DNA from 2 places in the Lysobacter brunescens genome. Region 2 is predicted to be linked to the other one. Evidence: predicted binding sites of a transcription regulator. Region 2 holds the regulator's gene; the other holds the start of a gene.
The links. Region 2 encodes sigma-54, which starts transcription at its own class of promoters, with help from an activator protein. Its sites were predicted from a motif close to TGGCACGNGCNTTGC; they were not measured.
Positions count from the first base shown of each region.

Region 1: the regulator sigma-54 is predicted to act here: its motif matches at 7,030-7,044, upstream of glnA (type I glutamate--ammonia ligase).

Region 1 covers NZ_JBHTIF010000001.1:562,416-573,199, reverse strand. Annotated here, with positions in the region: gene ACFQ0E_RS02430 (META domain-containing protein) at 1-62, opposite strand, end outside; gene ACFQ0E_RS02425 (DUF4377 domain-containing protein) at 95-988, opposite strand; gene ACFQ0E_RS02420 (undecaprenyl-diphosphate phosphatase) at 1,110-1,934, opposite strand; gene ACFQ0E_RS02415 (S1 family peptidase) at 2,058-3,380, opposite strand; gene ACFQ0E_RS02410 (patatin-like phospholipase family protein) at 3,598-5,799, opposite strand; gene ACFQ0E_RS02405 (Gfo/Idh/MocA family protein) at 5,905-6,891, shown strand; gene glnA (type I glutamate--ammonia ligase) at 7,084-8,493, shown strand; gene ACFQ0E_RS02395 (GNAT family N-acetyltransferase) at 8,678-9,133, shown strand; gene ACFQ0E_RS02390 (P-II family nitrogen regulator) at 9,466-9,804, shown strand; gene ACFQ0E_RS02385 (ammonium transporter) at 9,827-10,784, shown strand, end outside.
Region 2 covers NZ_JBHTIF010000001.1:2,500,384-2,511,167, reverse strand. Annotated here, with positions in the region: gene lptA (lipopolysaccharide transport periplasmic protein LptA) at 1-498, shown strand, start outside; gene lptB (LPS export ABC transporter ATP-binding protein) at 498-1,217, shown strand; gene ACFQ0E_RS11135 (RNA polymerase factor sigma-54) at 1,357-2,808, shown strand; gene hpf (ribosome hibernation-promoting factor, HPF/YfiA family) at 3,065-3,394, shown strand; gene hprK (HPr(Ser) kinase/phosphatase) at 3,521-4,468, shown strand; gene rapZ (RNase adapter RapZ) at 4,465-5,358, shown strand; gene ACFQ0E_RS11115 (DMT family transporter) at 5,369-6,220, opposite strand; gene lgt (prolipoprotein diacylglyceryl transferase) at 6,225-7,010, opposite strand; gene ACFQ0E_RS11105 (FAD-dependent oxidoreductase) at 7,042-8,277, opposite strand; gene ubiH (2-octaprenyl-6-methoxyphenyl hydroxylase) at 8,274-9,530, opposite strand; gene ACFQ0E_RS11095 (DUF6580 family putative transport protein) at 9,599-10,189, shown strand; gene ACFQ0E_RS11090 (cob(I)yrinic acid a,c-diamide adenosyltransferase) at 10,267-10,784, shown strand, end outside.

The sequences.
Region 1 (10,784 bases), 1.9 Mb from region 2:
ATGGAGGCGGACAGCAGCGCCGCGATGGAGAGGACGGCGCGCAGGGATGTCGACGAAGGCATGGCGGATCTCCGGAGGATGCGGTGGCGCCCGCTTACGACTTGGGCGCGCCCTGCTGGACGGTTTCGGATTCGACCGACATCTCCATCACGTAGGCGATGTTGGTGCCGTCGTCCGGACGGTTGTCGCGGCGATAGCGCTTCACGCGCAGCACGTTGCGGATGCCGGGCTCGTGGGTGAAGCCCTCGATCCTGTCGTAGAACAGGCGCCACGGACCGAGGTCGGTCTTCAGGCCCTGGTCGTCGTAGCGCAGTTCGCGCAGCTCCAGGCAGGTCTGTGGCGCGGTCGCCATCGGCGGCTGGCAGGGCTTGGTGAAGGCGGCGACTTCGATGAACACGGTTTCGCCCTGGTTGCCGTAGCGCGCTTCCGGGGTCATCTCGCCGACGAAGCGGAGGATGTCGCCGTTGCCGGCGCGCCATTCCAGCGTCGGCTGGTTCTTCGTCTGCGGTGTGCCCGGCGTGGCCGTGACACGCGAGGAGCCCTGGATGCGCAGGGTCATTTCACCGTCGAGCGCGGCGACCTCCGGTTCCGGGCACTGCATCTTGGTGCCGGTCAGCGCCTCGACGCGGATTTCGTCGCCGAGTCGGCGGTACAGGCCGCCTAGGCCGTTGCAGGTGTTCTCGATGCGGATGCTGCCATCGACGAAGCTGATCCGGACCGGCTTGTCGGGGCGCATCAGCAGGGCGCCGATGGTGCGGCCCTTCGCGTCGACGGCTTCCTTCAGCGACCACTGGTGGCGGGTGAGCAGGCTGTCGTCGACATAGGGCGCGGGCGCCGGGGTGGAGGCCGGCGTGGTGTCGGACAGGGCGCTGTTGTCCGGCGCTGCGGCGGCGGGGTCCTGGGCCTCCGTCTCGTCCGGGGGCTTCGAGCAGGCGGCGAGGAGCAGGGGGACGATCACGAGTGACACTACCGGGAGACGACGCTTCATCTGGTTTCCTGACGGGATGAGATGCGGGTGGGCCGGGGGGGAGGGTATTCCTGGAACGGAGTCGTGAACGGGGTGGTGCGGGATTCGGGGTTGGCGGCCGTGTCGGGGGCCTCGGCCGGGGTCACTCCCCGGCCGGCAGCCACAGCAGCAGTGCGGCGCCGAGCGCGAAACGATACACCGCGAAGGCGGTGAAGCGATGGGTCTGGATGTAGCGCAGCAGCCATTTCACCGAGACGAACGCGGTCACCGCCGAGGCCACGAAGGCCACCGCCAGCGCCGACCAATTCTCCTGGCCGATCCCGCCGTCGCGGTAGAGGTCCAGCAGCTCGTAGGCGGTGGCGGCGAACATGGTCGGGATGCCGACCAGGAAGGCGAATTCGGTCGCCGCCATGCGGCTGGTGGTGCCGGCCAGCAGGGCGACGAAGATGGTCGCGCCCGAGCGAGAGGTGCCCGGGAAGACCCCGGCCACGACCTGGGCGATGCCGACCAGGATCGCGACCGTCCAGGTGATCGTCTCGCGTTCGCCGAGCACGGCGGCGCGCTTGGCCGCGAAGTGCTCGGCGGCGATCATCCAGACGCCGCCGATGATCAGCGCCCAGGCCACCGGCGTGACGGTCTCCGGCAGCTCCCAGCCCAGCGCCTTCACCAGCAGGCCGCCGACCGCGGTCACGCCGAAGGCGACGCCCAGTTTCAGGCCGTAGTCGCGGGAATGCGTGCCGTCGCCCGAGCCCGGGCGGAGGAAGCCCAAGGTGAGCGTCCAGAGGCGCTGGCGGTAGATCGCCACCACCGCGAGGATCGCGCCGGCCTGGATCGCGACGTTGAACAGGTCGCTGCGCGCGCCCAGCCAGTGCTGCGCGATGAGCAGGTGGCCGGTGCTGGAGATCGGCAGGAACTCGGTGATGCCTTCGATGATGCCGAGCAGCAGCGCGGCGAGCAGATCGGTCATTGCGCGGGGCTTCTAGCAGTAAACCGCTAGTGTAGCGGCCCGTGCCTGAGCCCGCCGGCCATGCACTTCCGTACCGCCTCCCCACACGGGGAGGCGGCATTGGATCGATCGGTGGTCGATCGATCAGGGACTGGTCACGAGGCTGAGACCCGGGAATGCAGCGAGAACCGGGGCGATCGGCTGGTAGAAGGAGCGCGTGGGATCTTGCAGGGGGCCGACGAACGAGCAGGAGGCCTCATAGCCACGCGTGCCCGAAAGTACGCCCTGCGCCTGACCTTCCGGAGTGACGAACGATCCGCCGGAATCCCCCGGATCGGCGCAGGCAGTCGTTGAAGACAGCCCCCTGACCTGCCCTTCGGCATAGTTGACCGTCACATTGGTGTTGAGCAAGGCGCCGCAGGAAGCGCCGGACGTCCGGCCGGAGCGGCAGATCGCCGCGCCGATCACCGCCGGCTGGGCACCACGCACCACCAGGTTGCCGCCGTACTGGTAAGCGTTCACCCAGGGGCGCGGCATGCCCTGCGGATTGGTGTTGTGAACGACCGCGTAGTCGCTTCCGGGGAACACGCTCTGATAGATGTAGCCGACCGGCTGGCCAGTGATGTGGGTCAGGTTCTGCCCCGTCGGGCCGCAATGGCCTGCGGTGACGAAACCGTTGTTCACCCCCAAGGTGACGGCAAAACCGATCGAGCACCTGTTCTCGTAGCCGGGTCGTCCAGGTGTCGGGTAGCTGTAACCGTCGCCGCCACGGATATCGAAGGCGGTCGTGCGCGGGCGTGCGGCGGATTCCTTGAAGGTCACCATCCGACGATCGACACCCGCGACATAGACGAATTCGGCCGCACGTGCGCCAGCGCCGATGTCCGTGGTGATCACGACGCGATTGCTGCGTGGATCGACATGCCAGGAATGAATGCGCACATCCAGGCCAGTGCCCTTGACGCTGCGCAGGGGGGTACGGGAGGCATTTCGCGCCACGGCATCGAGCTTTGCCTGCGCGCTTTCGAGCTTGTCCAGACTGTAAGCGACCACACGCGTGGGCTGGGCGATACCGCGCACCATGACGGTGCCCGGGTGAGTGGAGGCGACAACGGTGCGGTAGTTGCCCTTGGCGTCGCGTTCCAGCCACGTACCGGCGTATCGGGCACCCAGGCGGGTGCGGGCCTCGCGTTCGGCGCTGGCGGCGAGGCGTTCCGCGTCGAGGTACTGCGGGATCTGCTGCGGCTGGATGTTCAAGTCGCGCTGCATGGCGAACCGCAACTGCGTCGGCAGGGTGTCGGGGGAGGGCGGTGCCGCCGACGCGGTGGCGGCGACGAGCAGCGAAACGACGAGGACACCTGCAGACGTACGGGGATTGCGCATCGAAAACTCCTTTTTCAGGGGGATGCGGACGCGGGTCGATCCCGCGCCGGTCCGCATGGCGCCTTCGGCGACGACGTGCGACATCGAGGCGTGGAATCATTCCCGCGCACCGACATCGGACGTGTCTCCGTCGTATCGACGGCTTCGCGAGGCCGTCGGTACGTACGCATCCATGCGTGACGTGCACAGCGTATGCGGATCCTGTCTCGGTGGATGCGATGTGCCGGAGCCGTCGGGCGGCTGCACACGACCGCTCATCCGCAGCGCGCGAAACCCTGCGCGATCGAAACCCTGCGCGACCTCAGTCCGGTTGCCCCAGCCGGAAGAACACGGCTTCCTCGCCGCCTTCGGCGAGGCCAAGGCCGAAGTAGATCGGGCCCAGCGGCGTGTCCAGCGCGGTGTAGACGCTGCCGCCGAAGATCGTGCGTTCCAGCGAGGGCTCCTGGCCGCGTCCCCACAGCTGGCCGGCTTCGAGCGAGCCGCCGACGAACAGCGGGTACTCCATCACCTGCGCCAGCGGATAGTTGAACTGCAGCGTGCCCAGGGCCGCGCCGTTGCCGCGCAGGGTGTCGATGCCGTAGCCGGACAGGCGGAACGGGCCGCCGAGCGTGGCCACGTCCTCGAACGCGCTGCCGCGCCGGTCGTGGCTGCGCAGGCCCAGCTGCCAGCGTCCGCCGAGGCCGGTGAAGGCGAGGTTCGCGTTGAAGCGCGAGGTGAAGCCGCGGGTTTCGGCATCGAGGATGGGCAGGTAGCGGGTGTGCCGCGCCTGCACGTACCAGCCCTTCGACGGGAATTCGGCGTCGTCCTGGGTGTCGACCACGAAGTTCAGGTCGAGGCCCGCGCTGGTGGTGGTGCGCGGGATCGTGGTGCTGACCGAGTCGCGGCGCAGGTCGAAGTGGTTGCGCCGCGCGAACGGCGCGATCGAGGCTTCGCCCCAGTCGCCGAACACCGCGCCCAGCCCGGTGCGCGCCTGCCAGAAGCTGTAGCGGTACTCGCCTGTGGTGTTGCCGCCGTCGAGCAGGGTCTCGTTCTCGCCGCGCCATTCCAGCGAGGGCCGGAAGAACACGGTGCGCTGCAGGGTGAGCGGCTGGTGCAGTTCGGCGAAGGCGCGGTTGCGGTCGCCGATGCGTGCTTCCAGCAGCAGCTCGCCGCCGAAGCGGTTGAGTTCGCGCCGACCGTAGCGCGCGCCGAGCTGGTATTCGCCCTGGCCCTCGAAGTCGTCCTGCATCAGCAGGCCGAGCTTGAGCGTGCCGTCCTCTTCCCAGCGACGGCTGCGCGCGACGTAGGTCAGCACGGTGTCGTCGCAGTCGTCCGATTCGATCGTGTAGTAGACGCGCGAGAACTCGCCGAGACCGTACAGGCGGCCGAGGTCCTGCTCGATCTTCTTCGCGTCGACGGCCTCGCCGGGCTTGGCGGACATGCGCGCGAGGATGGCTTCATCGTCGACGCCGGAGGTGTTGGCCAGCTCGACGCGGTCGATGGTGCCGATCGGCCTGAGCTTCGCCGCGCGCGCCGTCCTCCAGGCGGCGTAATCGGCTTCCGACACACGCATCGCCTGCAGCTGCGGCAACGCGGCCACGGTCGCGGCTTCGCCCAGCGCCACGCCCTTGTCCATGCCTCCGGTGAAATCGGCCGAGCCCAGGTCGGCCAGCTCGGGCACGATCAGCACGTCGCGCGGGCCGAGCCGGTCGCGCTGGCGCTGGCTTTCCTTCTGCATCAGCGCGGTGATCATCTGGTCGGTGATGCTGAAGGGATCGAGCAGCTGGTCGCGGCTCTTCAGCTTCGCCGCGATGTCGACCGCGATGATCCGCCGCGCACCCCATTTCTGCGCGATCTCGACGGGGAGATTCATCGCCACGCCGCCGTCGATCAGCGAACGCTCGCCGTAGCTCACTGGCGAGAACGCGCCGGGCACGGCCATGCTCGCGCGCACGGCGTTGACCAGGTCGCCGCTGTCCATCGCCACCGCGTCGCCGGTTTCCAGGTCGGTGCCGACCGCGCGATACGGAATCGGCAGGTCGTCGAAACGCGGGATCGTCGCGCTCGGCAGCAGCGCGGCGCGCAGCGCGACCGCCAGGCGCTGGCCTTCGAACAGCGACGGCGGCACGCCGACCTTGCCGTCGCGCAGGCCGAAGCCGCCCTTGGCGAGGAAGCTGCGGTCCTCGGCCTTGCGCCGCGCCGGGAACACGCTGCGGTCGATGCGGTCGACGAACATCGTGTTCCAGTCCAGCGCGCGCATCTGCGTTTCGATCTCGGTCGCGGTCAGGCCGCTGGCGTAGAGGCTGCCGACCACCGCGCCCATGCTGGTGCCGACGATGCAGTCCACCGGGATGCGCTCGCGTTCGAGCACCTTGATGACGCCGATGTGCGCCATGCCGCGCGCACCGCCGCCGCTGAGGACCAGGCAGGTGTCGAAGTCGGCGGCGCGGGCGGGGGCGGGCGCCACGAGGTATGCCAGGGAGAGGGCGAGGGTCGCGGCGAGCTGACGCGCGGTCTTGCGCATGACGGGGAGGCCGGATGGGACTGCCGCGCAGTCTATCGTGCCGCAGCGCGGCCCCGACTATGATCCGGCGCTGTGCCGGCATCACGGGCCCTCGGGAGGGACAGCATGAAGACGATCCGCTGGGGCATCATCGGTTGCGGTGCGGTCACCGAGGTGAAGAGCGGCCCGGCTTACCAGCAAGTGCCGGGTTTCGCGCTGCAGGCGGTGATGCGCCGCAATGGCGCCCTGGCCGAGGACTATGCACGCCGCCACGGCGTGCCGCGCTGGACCGACGGTGCCGATGCGATCATCCGCGCCGACGACATCGATGCGGTCTACATCGCCACGCCGCCGGACACGCACCTGCACTACGCGCTGCGGGTCGCCGCCGCCGGCAAGCCCTGCTGCGTCGAGAAGCCGATGGCACGCACGCCGGAGGAATGCGTCCGGATGAATGCCGCGTTCCGCGAGGCGGGCGTGCCGCTGTTCGTCGCCTACTACCGGCGTTCGCTGCCGCGGTTCGCGCAGGTGGCCGACTGGCTGCGCGAAGGCCGGATCGGCCCGGTGCGCCACGCGCACTGGACCTTCTCGCGGCCGCCGAAGCCCGACGATCTCGCGGGCCGCAGCGGCTGGCGCACGGATCCCGCGCAGTCCGGCGGCGGCTACTTCGTCGACCTCGCCAGCCACGGCCTCGACCTGCTGATGCATCTGCTCGGCGATATCGAGGATGTCGCCGGCACGGCGCTCAACCAGCAGGGCCTGTATCCGGCCGAGGACGCGGTCGTCGCCCACTGGCGCTTCGCGCCGCAGGCCGATGGCAGTCGTGCCCTCGGCAGCGGGTTCTGGAATTTCGCCGCCGACCGGGGCCGGGACAGCGTCGAGATCGTCGGCCGCGACGGAACCCTGCGCTTCTCCGTGTTCGACGAAGCGCCGCTGGTGCTGGAATGCGGCGGGGTCTCGACCGAGCGCGTCATCGCCCATCCGCCCCACATCCAGCTGCCGCACGTTACCGCCATCGCTCGGCACCTGCGGGGCGAGGCATCGCATCCATCGACCGGTGCCTCCGCCGCGCGCGCCACCGAGGTCATGGCGCGGATCCTGGGGCAGGGCTGAGGCGGCCTGCGTGCGCCGCCTGTCCCGGTCGGCACGCGGATGGTGCAATCCAGCCTTGGCTGCACCAGATTGGTGCGATCGTGATTCGGGGAAGCAGCTTGCCCGCGTGGAATCAATGGCTTGCGTGACGAAACTGGCTGGCACGCCCCTTGCAATGGGAGAGGCATTCCTCACCCTGCCGGAGTTTCCGAGATGTCCCTCGAACACGTCGAAAAACTGATCAAGGACCACAAGGTCGAATTCGTCGACCTGCGCTTCGCCGACATGCGCGGCGTGCAGCACCACGTGACCTTCCCGGCCTCGATCGTCGAACCCGGCCTGTTCGAGGACGGCAAGATGTTCGACGGCTCGTCGATCAGCGGCTGGAAGGGCATCAACGAATCGGACATGGTGCTGCTGCCCGATCCGTCGACCGCCTTCCTCGACCCGTTCACCGCCGACCCGACCGTCGTGCTGACCTGCGACATCCTCGACCCGGCGACCATGCAGGCCTACTCGCGCGACCCGCGCGGCGTGGCCAAGCGCGCCGAGGCCTACCTCAAGGCCAGCGGCATCGCCGACCAGGCCTTCTTCGGCCCGGAACCGGAATTCTTCATCTTCGACAGCGTCCGTTTCGCCAATGAAATGGGCCACACCTTCTTCCACATCGACTCGGAAGAAGCGCACTGGAACTCGGGCCGCGAATACGCCGGCGGCAACACCGGCTACCGCCCGATGGTGAAGGGCGGCTACTTCCCGGTCGCCCCGCTCGACTCGCTGCACGACCTGCGCGCCGAGATGTGCAAGACGCTCACCTCGCTGGGCATCGAAGTCGAAGTGCACCACCACGAAGTCGCGAACGCCGGCCAGTGCGAGATCGGCACCAAGTTCAGCACGCTGGTGAAGAAGGCCGACGACCTGCTGACGATGAAGTACGTCATCAAGAACGTCGCGCACCGCAACGGCAAGACCGCGACCTTCATGCCCAAGCCGATCGTCGGTGACAACGGCAGCGGCATGCACGTGCACCAGTCGCTGGCCAAGGGCGGCGTGAACCTGTTCTCCGGCGACGGCTACGGTGGTCTGTCGCAGATGGCGCTGTGGTACATCGGCGGCATCTTCAAGCACGCCCGCGCGATCAACGCCTTCGCCAACTCGACCACCAACAGCTACAAGCGCCTGGTGCCGGGCTTCGAAGCGCCGGTGATGCTGGCCTACTCGGCGAGCAACCGCTCGGCCTCGTGCCGCATCCCGTACGTGGCGAACCCGAAGGCCCGCCGCATCGAGATCCGCTTCCCCGATCCGATGAACTCCGGCTACCTCACCTTCGCCGCGCTGATGATGGCCGGCCTCGACGGCATCAAGAACCAGATCGATCCGGGCGAGCCGAGCAACAAGGACCTGTACGACCTGCCGCCGGAAGAAGAGAAGGCGATTCCGACCGTCTGCCACTCGCTGGACCAGGCGCTGGAAGCGCTGGACAAGGACCGCGAGTTCCTCAAGGCCGGCGGCGTGTTCACCGACGACTTCATCGACGGCTACATCGCGCTGAAGATGCAGGAAGTGACGCGTTTCCGCGCCGCGACGCATCCGCTCGAGTACCAGATGTACTACACGATCTGATGCCTCATCTCCCTCCCCCGCGCGCGGGGGGTGAGGAGGCGCGATTACGGAGCACTGCTCCGTGCGCTGACGAACGCCAGCAGGCTATGCCTGCTGGCAGGGAGGGCTGGGGTGGGGGCGTTTCGCCACCGCCAACAAACAGGTCCCTCACATGCGTTCGGGATGACAGGGGGATATCGGCATCGTGGACATCCGCATCGACGACCTGCGCGGTGTCGAGATCGCCAGGTTCCTGCAGGACCATCTCGACGACATGCACCGGCATTCGCCGCCGGAGAGCGTACATGCGCTGGATCTGGACAAACTGCGTCGTCCGGACATCACTTTCTGGACGGCGTGGGAGGGCGAAGCGCTGCTCGGATGCGGCGCGTTGAAGGCGCTGGACGGCACGCACGGCGAGATCAAGTCGATGCGCACCGCACCGGTGCATCGCAACAAGGGCGTGGCGGCAACATTGCTGCGCCACATCGTGGCGACGGCGCGCGAGCGCGGCTACCGGCGGCTGAGCCTGGAAACCGGTTCGCCCGAGGTGTTCATGCCGGCGCGCATGCTGTACGAGCGGTTCGGGTTCGTGATGTGCGGTCCGTTCGCGGATTACGTCGACGACCCCTGGAGTGTGTTCATGACGCTCGAACTGTGACGGTTCGGGCCTGACGAGAGGAACGAGGCAGACGCCCCGGGCCGGGGCGAACGAGAGTGCGGTATGCGGCCTGGCGCTCTGCGCCGGCCCACATCAGTTCAAGGGTTCAAGGCCGTGCGCGCGCTTCGACGGAAGACGCGGGCGGCGACGAGGTCGCGGGAGACGCATCGCAGCTTCCTTCCCCACGTCGGAATGCGGTGCGGTATCCCGGACGGGAGCCGGCGGGGCGGATCGACGCCTGCGTGCATCGATCCGCCACGACCGGCGTTCATCCTGGAGCGCGTGGTGCGCTTGCGCAGGCATCCGGCGCTCCGTCCACACGGGGAGAGCGCATGAAACTGATCACCGCCATCATCCGGCCGTTCAAACTCGACGAGGTGCGCGAAGCCCTGTCCGAGATCGGCGTGTCCGGCATCACCGTCACCGAAGTGAAAGGCTTCGGGCGACAGAAGGGTCATACCGAGCTGTATCGCGGCGCCGAGTACGTCGTGGATTTCCTGCCCAAGATCAAGGTCGAGGTCGCGGTGTCCACGGACCAGCTCGATGCCGCGATCGAGGCCATCCAGCAATCCGCCGGCACCGGCAAGATCGGCGACGGCAAGATCTTCGTCGTCGCGCTGGAACAGGTCATCCGCATCCGCACCGGCGAAGTCGGCGCGGACGCGCTCTAACCCACACCTCGGAGACCGTCCCATGACGACTGCCCTGTCCGGGTCGCGCGCCCGTGCATTCGCTTTCGCGATGCTGCTCGCTGCGACCACCCTCTGTTCGACCTTCCTCGCCTCCGCGCAGACCGCCCCGGAGGCACCCGTCGCAAGCGAGTCCGTCGCGGCGACATCTTCTGATGCCGCACCTGCAGACGCCGCGCCTGCCGACGCTGCACCGGCCGAAGCAGCAACTGCCCCGGCCGCGCCTGCGGCGGATGCCGCCGCAGAGGCCGCACCCGCACCCGCGCCGACTGCCAACAAGGGCGACACCGCGTGGATCATGGTCTGCGCCGCGTTGGTGATCTTCATGGCGCTGCCGGGCCTTGCGCTGTTCTACGGTGGCCTGGTGCGCAGCAAGAACGTGCTGTCGATCCTGATGCAATGCCTGGTGGTGTTCTCGCTGGTCGCGGTGCTGTGGGCGGTGTACGGCTACAGCCTCGCGTTCACCGCCGGCAACGCCTTCATCGGCGGCGGCGACCGCCTGTTCGGCGCCGGCCTCAACGGCGCGATGGCCGCGACCTTCACCAAGGGCGTGTACATCCCAGAACTGGTGTTCTTCGTGTTCCAGGGCGCGTTCGCCTGCATCACCTGCGCGCTGATCGTCGGTGCGTTCGCCGAACGCGTGAAATTCGCCGGCGTGCTGCTGTTCACGGTGATCTGGTTCACCTTCGCCTACACGCCGATGGCGCACATGGTGTGGTTCTTCCCCGGTCCCGATGCGTTCACCGACGCCGAGGCCGCGAAGACCGCGACCGCCGCCGCCGGTTTCCTCTGGGCCAAGGGCGCACTGGATTTCGCCGGCGGCACCGTGGTGCACATCAACGCCGCGATCGCCGGTCTGGTCGGCGCCTACGTGATCGGTCCGCGCATCGGCTACAAGCGCGAGGCGATCAAGCCGCACAACCTCACCCAGACCATGGTCGGCGCCTCGATCCTGTGGGTCG
Region 2 (10,784 bases):
GCCCTGGTCGTCGCGGTCGCACTGCCGGCCTTCGCCTGGGCGCGCGGCACCGACCGCAACCAGCCGATGGACATCAAGGCCGGCAAGCAGGAGGGCACGCTCGACGGCAACAGCGTGAACGTGCTGTCCGGTGGCGTCACCATCTCCCAGGGCACGCTGGACATCCAGGCCGCCCGCGCCGACATCCACCAGCGCGGCGGCGATGTCGTCCGCGCAGTGCTCACCGGCAGCCAGGCGCAGCTCAAGCAGCAGATGGACGACGGCACCTGGATGACCGCCAAGGCCGACCGCATCGATTACGACATGGGCACCGACGTGATCGTGCTCACCGGCAACTACACCGTCACCACCGCGCGCGGCAGCACCAGCGGCCAGAAGATGACCTACGACCTCAAGACCAGCCGCGTCGAAAGCGGCGGCGAAGGCAACGGCCCGGTCACGATGCGCATCCTGCCCAAGACCGCCCAGGCCAAGCCGGCGACGCAGGGCAAACCCTGATGCTGGTCGCCGAAGGGCTGCGCAAGCGCTACAAGTCGCGCGAGGTCGTCCGCAATTTCGGCCTGCGCCTGGACGCGGGTGAAGTGGTCGGCCTGCTCGGACCGAACGGCGCTGGCAAGACCACCTGTTTCTACATGATCGTCGGCCTGGTGCCGGCCGATGCCGGCCGCATCGTGCTGGACGGACACGACATCACCGGCGAACCGATGTACGCCCGCGCCAAGCGCGGCGTCGGCTATCTGCCGCAGGAACCGTCGGTGTTCCGCAAACTCACCGTGGCCGACAACCTGCGCCTGGTGCTGGAACTGCGTCCGGATCTGAATCGCGCGAGCCGCGAGCGCGAGCTGGAAAGCCTGCTGGACGAACTGCAGGTGACGCATGTGGCCGACCAGATCGGCGCCAGCCTCTCCGGTGGCGAGCGCCGGCGCGTGGAGATCGCGCGCGCACTGGCCGCGAAGCCCAGGCTGATGCTGCTCGACGAGCCGTTCGCGGGCGTCGACCCGATTTCGGTCGGCGAGATCCAGCGCATCATCCGTCATCTGAAGAACCGCGGGATCGGCGTGCTGATCACCGACCACAGCGTCCGCGAGACGCTCGGCATCTGCGATCGCGCCTACATCCTCAGCGAAGGCGCCGTGCTCGCCCAGGGTGCGCCCGAAGCATTGCTCGCCAACCAGGACGTGCGTCGCGTCTATCTCGGCGACGCGTTCACCCTGTAAGGTCGCGCAGGGCATCCGCGCGTCTAGAGCCGCGCGGTATCCGAGGACATGCACAGCGCACCGGGAAGCGCGAGCCGCGTCTCAAAATAATTGCACGCAAGGATCGCGCCAAGCGCCGGGATCGCACTACCATAGGGACATGAAGCCTCGCCTGCAGACATCGCTCGGGCAGCAACTGGTCCTGACGCCGCAACTGCGTCAGGCCCTGCATCTGCTGCAGTTGTCGTCGCTCGAACTCGAGGCCGAAATCACCACGGCGGTCGAAAGCAACCCGCTGCTGGACTGGGACGAAGCCGAGGCTTCGGCGGAAACGCCTGAAGGCATGCCCGAGATCCCCGCACCGGAAGCGCCGGTCCCGGCGGCCGAGGATGCCTCCGATACGCCGCGCGAGAGCGACGAGGCCGACTGGGAGCCGCCGGACAGCTGGAACACCACCAGTTCCGGCACCGGCAGCGGATCGGGCGGAGACGAAGACGGCCTCGACCCGATGGACCGCCTGGTCCACACCGAATCCCTGCACGACCACCTGTCCTGGCAACTGCGCCTGACCCGGCTGTCGGCGCGGGACATGCAGATCGGCGCCGCGCTGATCGACGCGATCGAAGACGATGGCTACCTGCGCGAACCGCTGGAGGAGATCGCGCAGACGCTGCAACCGGAGATCGATGCAAATCCGGCCGAAATCCTCGCGGTGCTGCGCCAGATCCAGCGTTTCGACCCGCTGGGCGTGGGCGCGCGGGACCTGCGCGAATGCCTGACCCTGCAGATCGAAGCGCTCTCCGACGACACGCCGGGCAAGGCACTGGCGCTGCGGATCGTGGCCGGTCCGCTGGAGCGGCTGCCGAAAATCGGCGCCGACGGGCTGGCGCACGAACTGGCGGCGCCAGCCGATGACATCGCGGTCGCCCTGCATCTGGTGAGGTCGCTCGACCCGCGCCCGGGCTCGCAGGTCGGGGGCATGAGCGCGGACACCTACATCACCCCGGACTGCGTGATCTGGCGCCACCAGGGCATCTGGCGCGCTGCGCTGGCCGGCAGCCACACCCGGCTGACCATCCATCGCGGCTACGAGAGCATGATCCAGCGCGCCAGCAGCAGCGATGCCAGCTACCTGCGCGGACGCCTGCAGGAAGCCCGTTGGCTGCTCAAGCACCTGGAAGCGCGGGGCGACACCCTGCTCAAGGTCGTGCGCTGCCTGATCCGCCAGCAATCGGGCTATCTGGAATTCGGCGAGCAGGCACTGCGCCCGCTCACCCTGCGCGAAGTCGCCGCGGAAGTGGGCCTGCACGAATCGACCGTTTCGCGTGCGATCGCGCGCAAATACGCGATGACACCGCGCGGCACGCTGCCACTTCGCAGCTTCTTCGCCTCGGGCGTGGGCAGCGACGAAGGCGGCGAGACCTCCAGTACCGCGATCCAGTCGATGATCAAGCGGCTGATCGAAGCCGAGAATCCGCGCAAGCCGCTGTCCGATGCCAAGCTGGCCGACACGCTCAAGGCCTCCGGCGTGCCGGTGGCACGTCGCACCGTCGCGAAGTACCGCGAGGCGATGAACATTCCCGCCTCGCATGAACGCGTGCGGATGGCCTGATACGCGGATCGCGCGCGCCGCACGGGCTGATCGCAGTCAAAAAACAGCGCATTCCGCGCTTGCGCCGCCGCCCCGCTGGGGTACTCTGTGAACGAGGGATGGTTCGGGCGCGACAGGGCCTTGCAATCGAAGCCCGCGGGCCCGATCTCTCCCGGTACGACAGTGTCGGAAACGGCATTGTCGGCATCGCGGCGGTGGCCGTCCGGGCCCCACGCGGCGATGTGCGCCCAGGCCCGGCATCCAGAGGACACCGTCGATGCGTATCGAAACCCACGGCCACCAGCTCGAAGTCACTCCCGCCCTGCGCGACTACGTCGAAACCAAGCTCGCGCGACTCGGTCGGCATTTCGAACACCCGATGGACACCGTCCGCACCCAGCTGAGCATCAACAAGCCGCAACACTGCGCCGAAGCCACCGTCCACATCGCCGGCCGCACCCTGCATGCCGACGCCAACGGCCAGGACATGTATGCCGCCATCGACCTCCTCGCCGACAAACTGGATCGACTGCTATTGAAGCACAAGGAAAAGATGGTCGATCATCACCGCGGCGAAAGCCTCGCCCAGTTGGGGGATGCCGGCTGATCCGCTGAGCCCCGCCAAGACGCCACCGACGACCGCAGTTCGATGCGGCGGCACCCGCCGCGCATCGCTGCGGTCGTTCTCTTGTCCACGCATCGTTCCACGCCACCTTCGGTCACCACCTCCGACATGAACGCCAGCATCAGCGCCCGCGACCTGTTCGACCAACTGCACGAGCGCCTGGGCCTGCGCTGGGTAGCAGGACAACGCGGGCAGGAGCGCGTGCTGGAGGCCGTCGACACCGTCGCCCGCCGGCCGTCCCTCGCCGGCTACCTGAACATCATCTACCCGAACAAGGTGCAGATCCTCGGCACCGAGGAACTGGCCTGGCTGGACGCGCTCGATGCGCGCCAGCGCTGGGAGACGATCGAGAAGATGATCCAGTTCCGGCCGCTGGCGATGGTGATCAGCAAGAGCCAGCCCTGCCCCGAGGACCTGCGCGCCGCTGCCGAGGAATCGGACACCCCGCTGTGGTGCTCGCCGCGTCGCGGCCACGAGCTGTTCAACCACGTCCAGTATCACCTCGCGCGCAAGCTCGCACCGCGCCTGACCGTGCATGGCGTGTTCATGGAGATCTATTCGATCGGCGTGCTGATCACCGGGGAATCCGGCGCGGGCAAGAGCGAACTGGCGCTGGAGCTGGTGACGCGCGGCCACCGCCTCGTCGCCGACGACGCGCCGGAATTCACCCAGATCGCGCCCGACGTGCTCGATGGCGCCTGCCCGGACCTGCTGCAGGACCTGCTGGAAGTGCGCGGCCTGGGCATCCTCAACGTGCGTCAGATGTTCGGCGACACCGCGGTCAAGCGGAACAAGTACCTGCGCCTGATCGTGCACCTGACGCGCCCGCACCTGGAACCGCAGGCGACCGGCATCGAACGCCTCACCGGCGAGCTCGGCTCGCGTCGTGTGCTCGACCTCGATGTGCCGATGATCACCCTGCCAGTGATGCCCGGCCGCAACCTCGCCGTGCTCACCGAAGCCGCTGCGCGCGCGCACATCCTTCGCATCAAGGGCGTCGACCCGGCCGCGGCGTTCATGGCCCGCCACTCGCATTTCCTGGAGCGCGCGGAATGACCCCGCCCGATACCGAACGCGTGGCCGCGAACCCGAAACTGATCATCGTCAGCGGCATGTCGGGCAGTGGCAAGTCGATCGCGCTGCACACCTTCGAAGACCTCGATTTCTACTGCGTCGACAACCTGCCGGCGGAGCTGCTGCCCGAATTCGTGCGCAGCGCGACCGGCAAGAGCGACCTGCCGCCCAAGCTCGCCGTCGGCATCGACGTGCGCAGCCGCAACACCGATCTCTCGACCCTGCCCTCGCTGCTGTCCAAGGCCGGCGAACTGGGCCTCGATCCGAAACTCGTATTCTTCGACGCCAGCGACGATGTGCTGATCAAGCGTTACGCCGAAACCCGTCGCCGCCATCCGCTGAGCCACCTCGGCCTGACCCTGCACGACGCGATCGCGCTGGAACGGCGCATGCTGAAGCCGCTGCGCGCACTGGCCGACATCAGCATCGACACCAGCGAGACCAACGTCCACCAAATGCGCCGGCGCGTGATCGCAGAACTGGACCTCGCGGCGGAACGCCCGGTCTCGCTGCTGTTCGAATCCTTCGCCTACCGCCGCGGCGTGCCCGCCGACGCCGACTTCGTCTTCGACGCGCGCTGCCTGCCCAATCCGCACTGGGACGCGAGGCTGCGCCCGCTGTCCGGACGCGACCAGGGCGTGCGCGACTATCTCGCCGCGCAACCGGAAGTCGGCGAATACGTCGCCCAGGTCACGACTTTCCTCGATACCTGGATGCCGCGCATCCAGGCCGACACCCGCAGCTACATCACGGTCGCCTTCGGCTGCACCGGCGGCAAGCACCGCTCGGTCTACCTCGCCGAAACCCTCGCCGCACACGCCCGCGACAAGGGCTGGCGCGAGGTCGCGACGTATCATCGGGAGTTGGAGTAGCGGCTCGGCGTCACACCTTGCGTGATTGCGCACGCACCACCAGTCCAATCCCCCCAAGGATCGCCAGCGTCGCGAACAGCAGTCGCCAGGTCGGCGGCTCGCCCAGCAGCATGATGCCGGCGATCGCGGCGATCGCGGGGACGCTCAGCTGCACGGTGGCGGCGCTGGCGGCGCGCAGGTGCGGCAATGCTGTGTACCAGATCGCATAACCGACGCCGGAGGTCAGCGCGCCGGAGATCAAGGCGCACAGGATTCCGACGGCATCCGCATGGGCATCGCGCAGCAGGAACAAGCTGAGCACCAGGGCGAACGGGACCGCGCGGATGAAGTTGCCGGCGGTCTTCGCGGTGGCGTCGCCTGCGCCGCGTCCGCGCAGGGAATACGCACCCCAGGCGATGCCGGCAGCGACCATCAGCAGCGCCCCGCCCACCGGCGGCGCGGAGACGCCGGGCAGGAGCAGGCCGATGAGACCGGCCAGCGCCAACGCGAGTCCGCACCATTGCAGCGCCGCGAGCCGTTCACCGGCGAACAGGCCGTGACCGATCATCGTCGCCTGCACCGCACCGAACAGCAGCAGCGCGCCGGTGCCGGTCGACAGCGAGACGTAGGCGAAGGAGAAGCCGGCGGCGTAGACGAACAGCGCGAACGCAGACACCAGGTCGCCACCGGTACGCGCACCGCTGCGCAAGCGGACGATCGACCAGAGCACGAGCGCACCGGACACCAGCCGCAGCGACGTGAAGCTCGCCGCGTCGATGCCGCCATCGCGCAAGGCCAACCGACACAGCACCGAGTTGCCCGCGAACGCCAGCATCGCAGCGGCGACCACCAACCACAGCCGCGTGCCGGTCAGCGCCTGCACGCGGTCAGGCCTGCCCGGATGCAGGCCGACGCGCGCGGACGAGCAGCACGATGCCGAAGAGCACGAACGGCAGGCTCAGCCATTGCCCGACCGAGATCAGCTGGCCCGCTTCGTAGGCCGCCTGCGGGGTCTTCACGAATTCCACGAGGATGCGCACGCCGAAGATCAGGACCAGCATCCAGCCGAGGAGCAGGCCGCGCGGGGTGTCGGCGCCGGTGCGCGCGTAGATCGCGCGCAGCACGAGGAAGGTCAGCAGATAGCCGAAGGCTTCGTACAGCTGCGCCGGATGACGCGGCAGTGCATCGATCGCTTCGAAGACCACGCCCCATTGCCCACCCGTCGGATTGCCGACGATCTCGGAATTCAGGAAGTTCGCCGTGCGGATGAACACCGCAACCAGCGCCGAAGGAATGGCCATGCGATCCAGCAGCCAGGCGAACGGCAGCTGCAGCTTCCGGCAGGCCAGCCACATGCCGACGACCACGCCGATGACGCCACCATGGCTGGCCAGCCCGCCTTCCCAGATGCGCAGGATCGCCAGCGGATTCGCCAGATAGTACGCGGGCTCGTAGAACAGGCAGTGCACGATGCGCGCACCGAGCACCGCGCCGATCAGCGCGTACATCAGCAGCGCATCGGCGTGCTGTTCGGGCACGCCTTCGCGACGGAACATGCGAGCGAGGATGCGCTGGCCGACGAAGAAACCGCCGACGAACAGCAGCCCGTACCAGCGCAGGGAGACTTGCCCGATCTGCAGCGCGATCGGATCGAAATTCCAGTGGATCAGCATGCGGAACGGGAATCCTGGAGGTGGATGCAGTTCATACACCGGCCGCGTGGCGCCACAGCGCGCGGTTGAGCGGCGCGATCTTCCCGGCCAGTCCCAACGCATGGCCGCGCAACAGGGTGGTGACCAGGTCGTCGTTGGAAAACACGCGGTTGATCGCGCCGAAGGCGTAGGCAGATGCGGTGGCGTCGCTGCGGCGGGCACGCGCCCAGCGGGCGAGGCGATGCGGCGCGGCCCAGTCGGCCTTGCGCGCCTGCGCCGAGACGACCATGTCGCGCAGTGCGGCCACGTCGCGCAGGCCGAGATTGACGCCCTGCCCGGCCAGCGGATGGACCACGTGCGCGGCGTCGCCCATCGCGAGCACGCGGCCCTGGACATAGGTCTGTGCGAGCTGCCGGCGCAGCGGGAACGCGACGCGTGGCGTGAGCGGACGGCAGGCGCCGAGCCGCGAGGCGAACGCGCGGGTCAGCTCCTCGGCGAAGGCGACATCGTCGAGCGCGACCACGCGCGTGGCTTCGTCCTCGGGCAGCGTCCACACGATCGAACTGACGTGCGGCGCATCCGGCCACGGCGCGCAGGGCAGGAAGGCCAGCGGCCCGGTCGGCAGAAAGCGCTGCCAGGCGGTGTCTTCGTGCGGGTGCTCGGTGGCGATGTAGGCCACCACGCCCTGCTGACCGTAGCCGGCGGTGCGGGTGGTGATGCCGGCGAGATCGCGCAGCGCGGAACGGCCGCCATCCGCAGCGATCGCGATCCGCGCCTCGATGCGCAGGCCGTCGTCGAGTTCGAGGGTCGCCACGCCTTCAGGGTCTGCATCGCTGTCCTGGGTCAACGCGACCACCGACGCCGGACAGCGCAACACCACGTCCGACGCGCGCAGCGCGGCCCAGAGTCGGTCCTGCAGCAGCGCGTTCTCGACGATCCAGCCCAGCTGGCGCACCGCGACTTCGTCGGCATCGAAGCACAGTTCGTCGCCGCCGGCCGCGTCCCAGACGCGCATGCGTCGGTAGGGCTGCGCGCGTCCGGCATCAACGCTGTCCCACACGCCCAGCGCGGCGAACAGCGCAGCGTTGTCGGGGGCGAAGGCGTAGACGCGCAGGTCGTGGTCGTCGCGGGTCCAGGGCGTGGGTTCGGTGCGCTCGATCAGCGTGACCTGCAGGCCCTGCCGCGACAGCGACAGCGCGCAGGCCGCGCCGACCACGCCACCGCCGACGACGGCGACATCGACACGGCGACCGGAGGTCAGACGGCCAGGGCCGGAACGGCGATTCATGCGGCTTCTCCACGACACAGGCGCGGCACGTCGCCGCGATAGCCCATCGCACCGCCGACCACGCGCGCGCGCAGCGCGGCGTCGTGATCGAGGGCGAACAATCCGAGGCCGCGCATCGCTGCGGCCAGCGTCGACGGATTCGCGGTCGTCCGCGCCAGACCATCGGAGAATGCAGCCGTGCGCGCGCGATCCTCGCGCCGGCGCTCGGCCCAGTCGGCCAGCACCGCCGCGCTGCCGATGTCATCGCCGCGCGCTTGCGCGGCTTCGATGCACTCGACCAGGGTCAGCGCATCGCGCAGGCCGAGATTGAAGCCCTGCGCGCCGATCGGGTGCAGGGTCTGCGCGGCATTGCCGACCAGCACCGCGCGCGGCGCCACGGTGCGCTCGGCAAGGACGCGCACCATCGGGTAGGTGCTGCGCGGGCCCACATGGAGGAAACGCCCGGCACGCCAGCCGAAGGCCCGCTGCAGCCGCGCGAGATAGGCGGCATCGTCGAGCGCGGCGACGGCATCGGCATCGTCCCGGGCCACGCCGTGGATCACGCCGTAATGCCCGTCGCCGCGCGGCAGCACGGCCGTGGGGCCATGGTCGGTCAGACGCTCCCAGGCGGTGCCGTCGGGCGCGCGTTCGCCGCGCACGCGGGCGACGAACAGTGTCTGGTCGTAATCATGGCGCTGCGTCGCGATGCCCAGCGCATCGCGCACCGCGCTGGCGGTGCCGTCGGCCGCGACGACGAGACAGGCGGCGATGCGCAATTCGCCGGCCTCGGTCGCGACGCGCGCGACGCGACGGTCGTCCTGCGCCCCATCGATGCTGAAGCCCAGGAACCGGGCCGGTCGGTAGCGGCGCAGGCGGGGCAGCGCGGCGAGCGTCGCCTCCAGCGCGTCACCGAAGTCGCGAGCGACCACTACCTGGCCAAAGCTGTCGCGCCCGTGCTCGGCGGCCTGCAGCAGGACGCGGCCGAAGTCGCCGCTGCGACTGATGTGGATACGGCGGATCGCCCCGGTCGGCGTGCGCAGTCGCGGCAGCACGCCGAGGGTGCGCAGAGCGTTGACGCTGGCCTCGGCGAGGCTGAGGTTGCGCTGGTCGAACACCGCCGGCAGCGCACCGGCCGGCGCGGCTTCGACCATCGCGACATCCAGGCCGGTGCGATCCAGCGCGATCGCGAGACTGGCGCCGACCAGGCCGCCACCGACGATCAGGACATCATGCGACGTCGCAGGCGAGGCCTCGGACGGAGCGCCCGGGGACACGGGCAGAGGGTCGGGGGAAGACATTGCGCTATGCTAACGCCTCTGTGTTCCGAACAGCCGACACCCTCATGAATCGTCCCGACGCACTCCCCTCTTCCGGCAACCGCCTGCTGGCGCCCGGTCCGCTGATGCTCGCCGGCCTGATCCTGGTCGCGGCGCTCAGCCGCCTGCTGCCCCACCCGCCGAATTTCTCGCCGGTCGAAGCGATGGCCCTCTTCGGCGGCGCCTATTTCGCCAACCGCTCCTGGGCCGTGGCGGTGCCGCTGGTGGCGATGCTGGTCTCCGACCTCGCGCTGGCAGCGATCATGGGCGGAGACTATCTCGGCTACATGGCCGGCCTCAGCTTCTGGGCGGTCTACCTCTGCATCGCGCTGTCGACCGTCATGGGCTTCGGCCTGCGCGGCAAGGTCGGCGCCGGCCGCGTGCTGGGCTACTCGCTCGCCGGCTCCGTGCTGTTCTTCCTGGTGACCAACTTCACCACCTGGCTCGGCTCGACGATGTACCCGCAGACCGGCGCGGGCCTGGTCGCCGCGTACGTCGCCGGCATCCCGTTCTTCAAGTGGACCGTGCTCGGCACCCTGTTCTACTCGGCCCTGCTGTTCGGCGGCTTCGACCTGCTGCGCGAACGCCTGCCGTCGCTCAACGCGCAGACGGTCTGAACACGGCACACCGCCTGTCGTCATCCCCGCAACAGCGGGGATGACATTCGCACCGGACCGCGTATCGGAACCACACCATGGGCAACCGCCTCTCCAAGATCTACACCAAGACCGGCGACGACGGCACGACCGGGCTCGGCGATGGCAGCCGGGTGGCGAAGGACTCGGCGCGCGTCTCGGCCTACGGCACCGTCGACGAGGCCAACTCGGCGATCGGCGTGCTGCTCGCCACCGACCTGCCGGACGACGTCCGCACCCTGCTGACCACGATCCAGCACCAGTTGTTCGACCTCGGCGGCGAGCTGTGCATCCCCGGCCATGCCGCGATCGAGGACGCCGACATCGAGCGCCTCGAACAGCAGCTCGACCACTACAACGATCCCCTGCCGCCGCTGAAGGATTTCATCCTGCCCGGCGGCGGCGAGGCGGCGGCGCGCTGCCACCTCGCGCGCACCATCGTGCGCCGCGCCGAGCGCGAGTCGGTGACCCTGTCGCATCACGACGCGGTCCGCCCGCAGGCGATCCGCTACCTCAACCGCCTCTCCGACCTGCTGTTCGTGCTCGCCCGCGTGCTCGCCAGGCACAGCGGCCACGG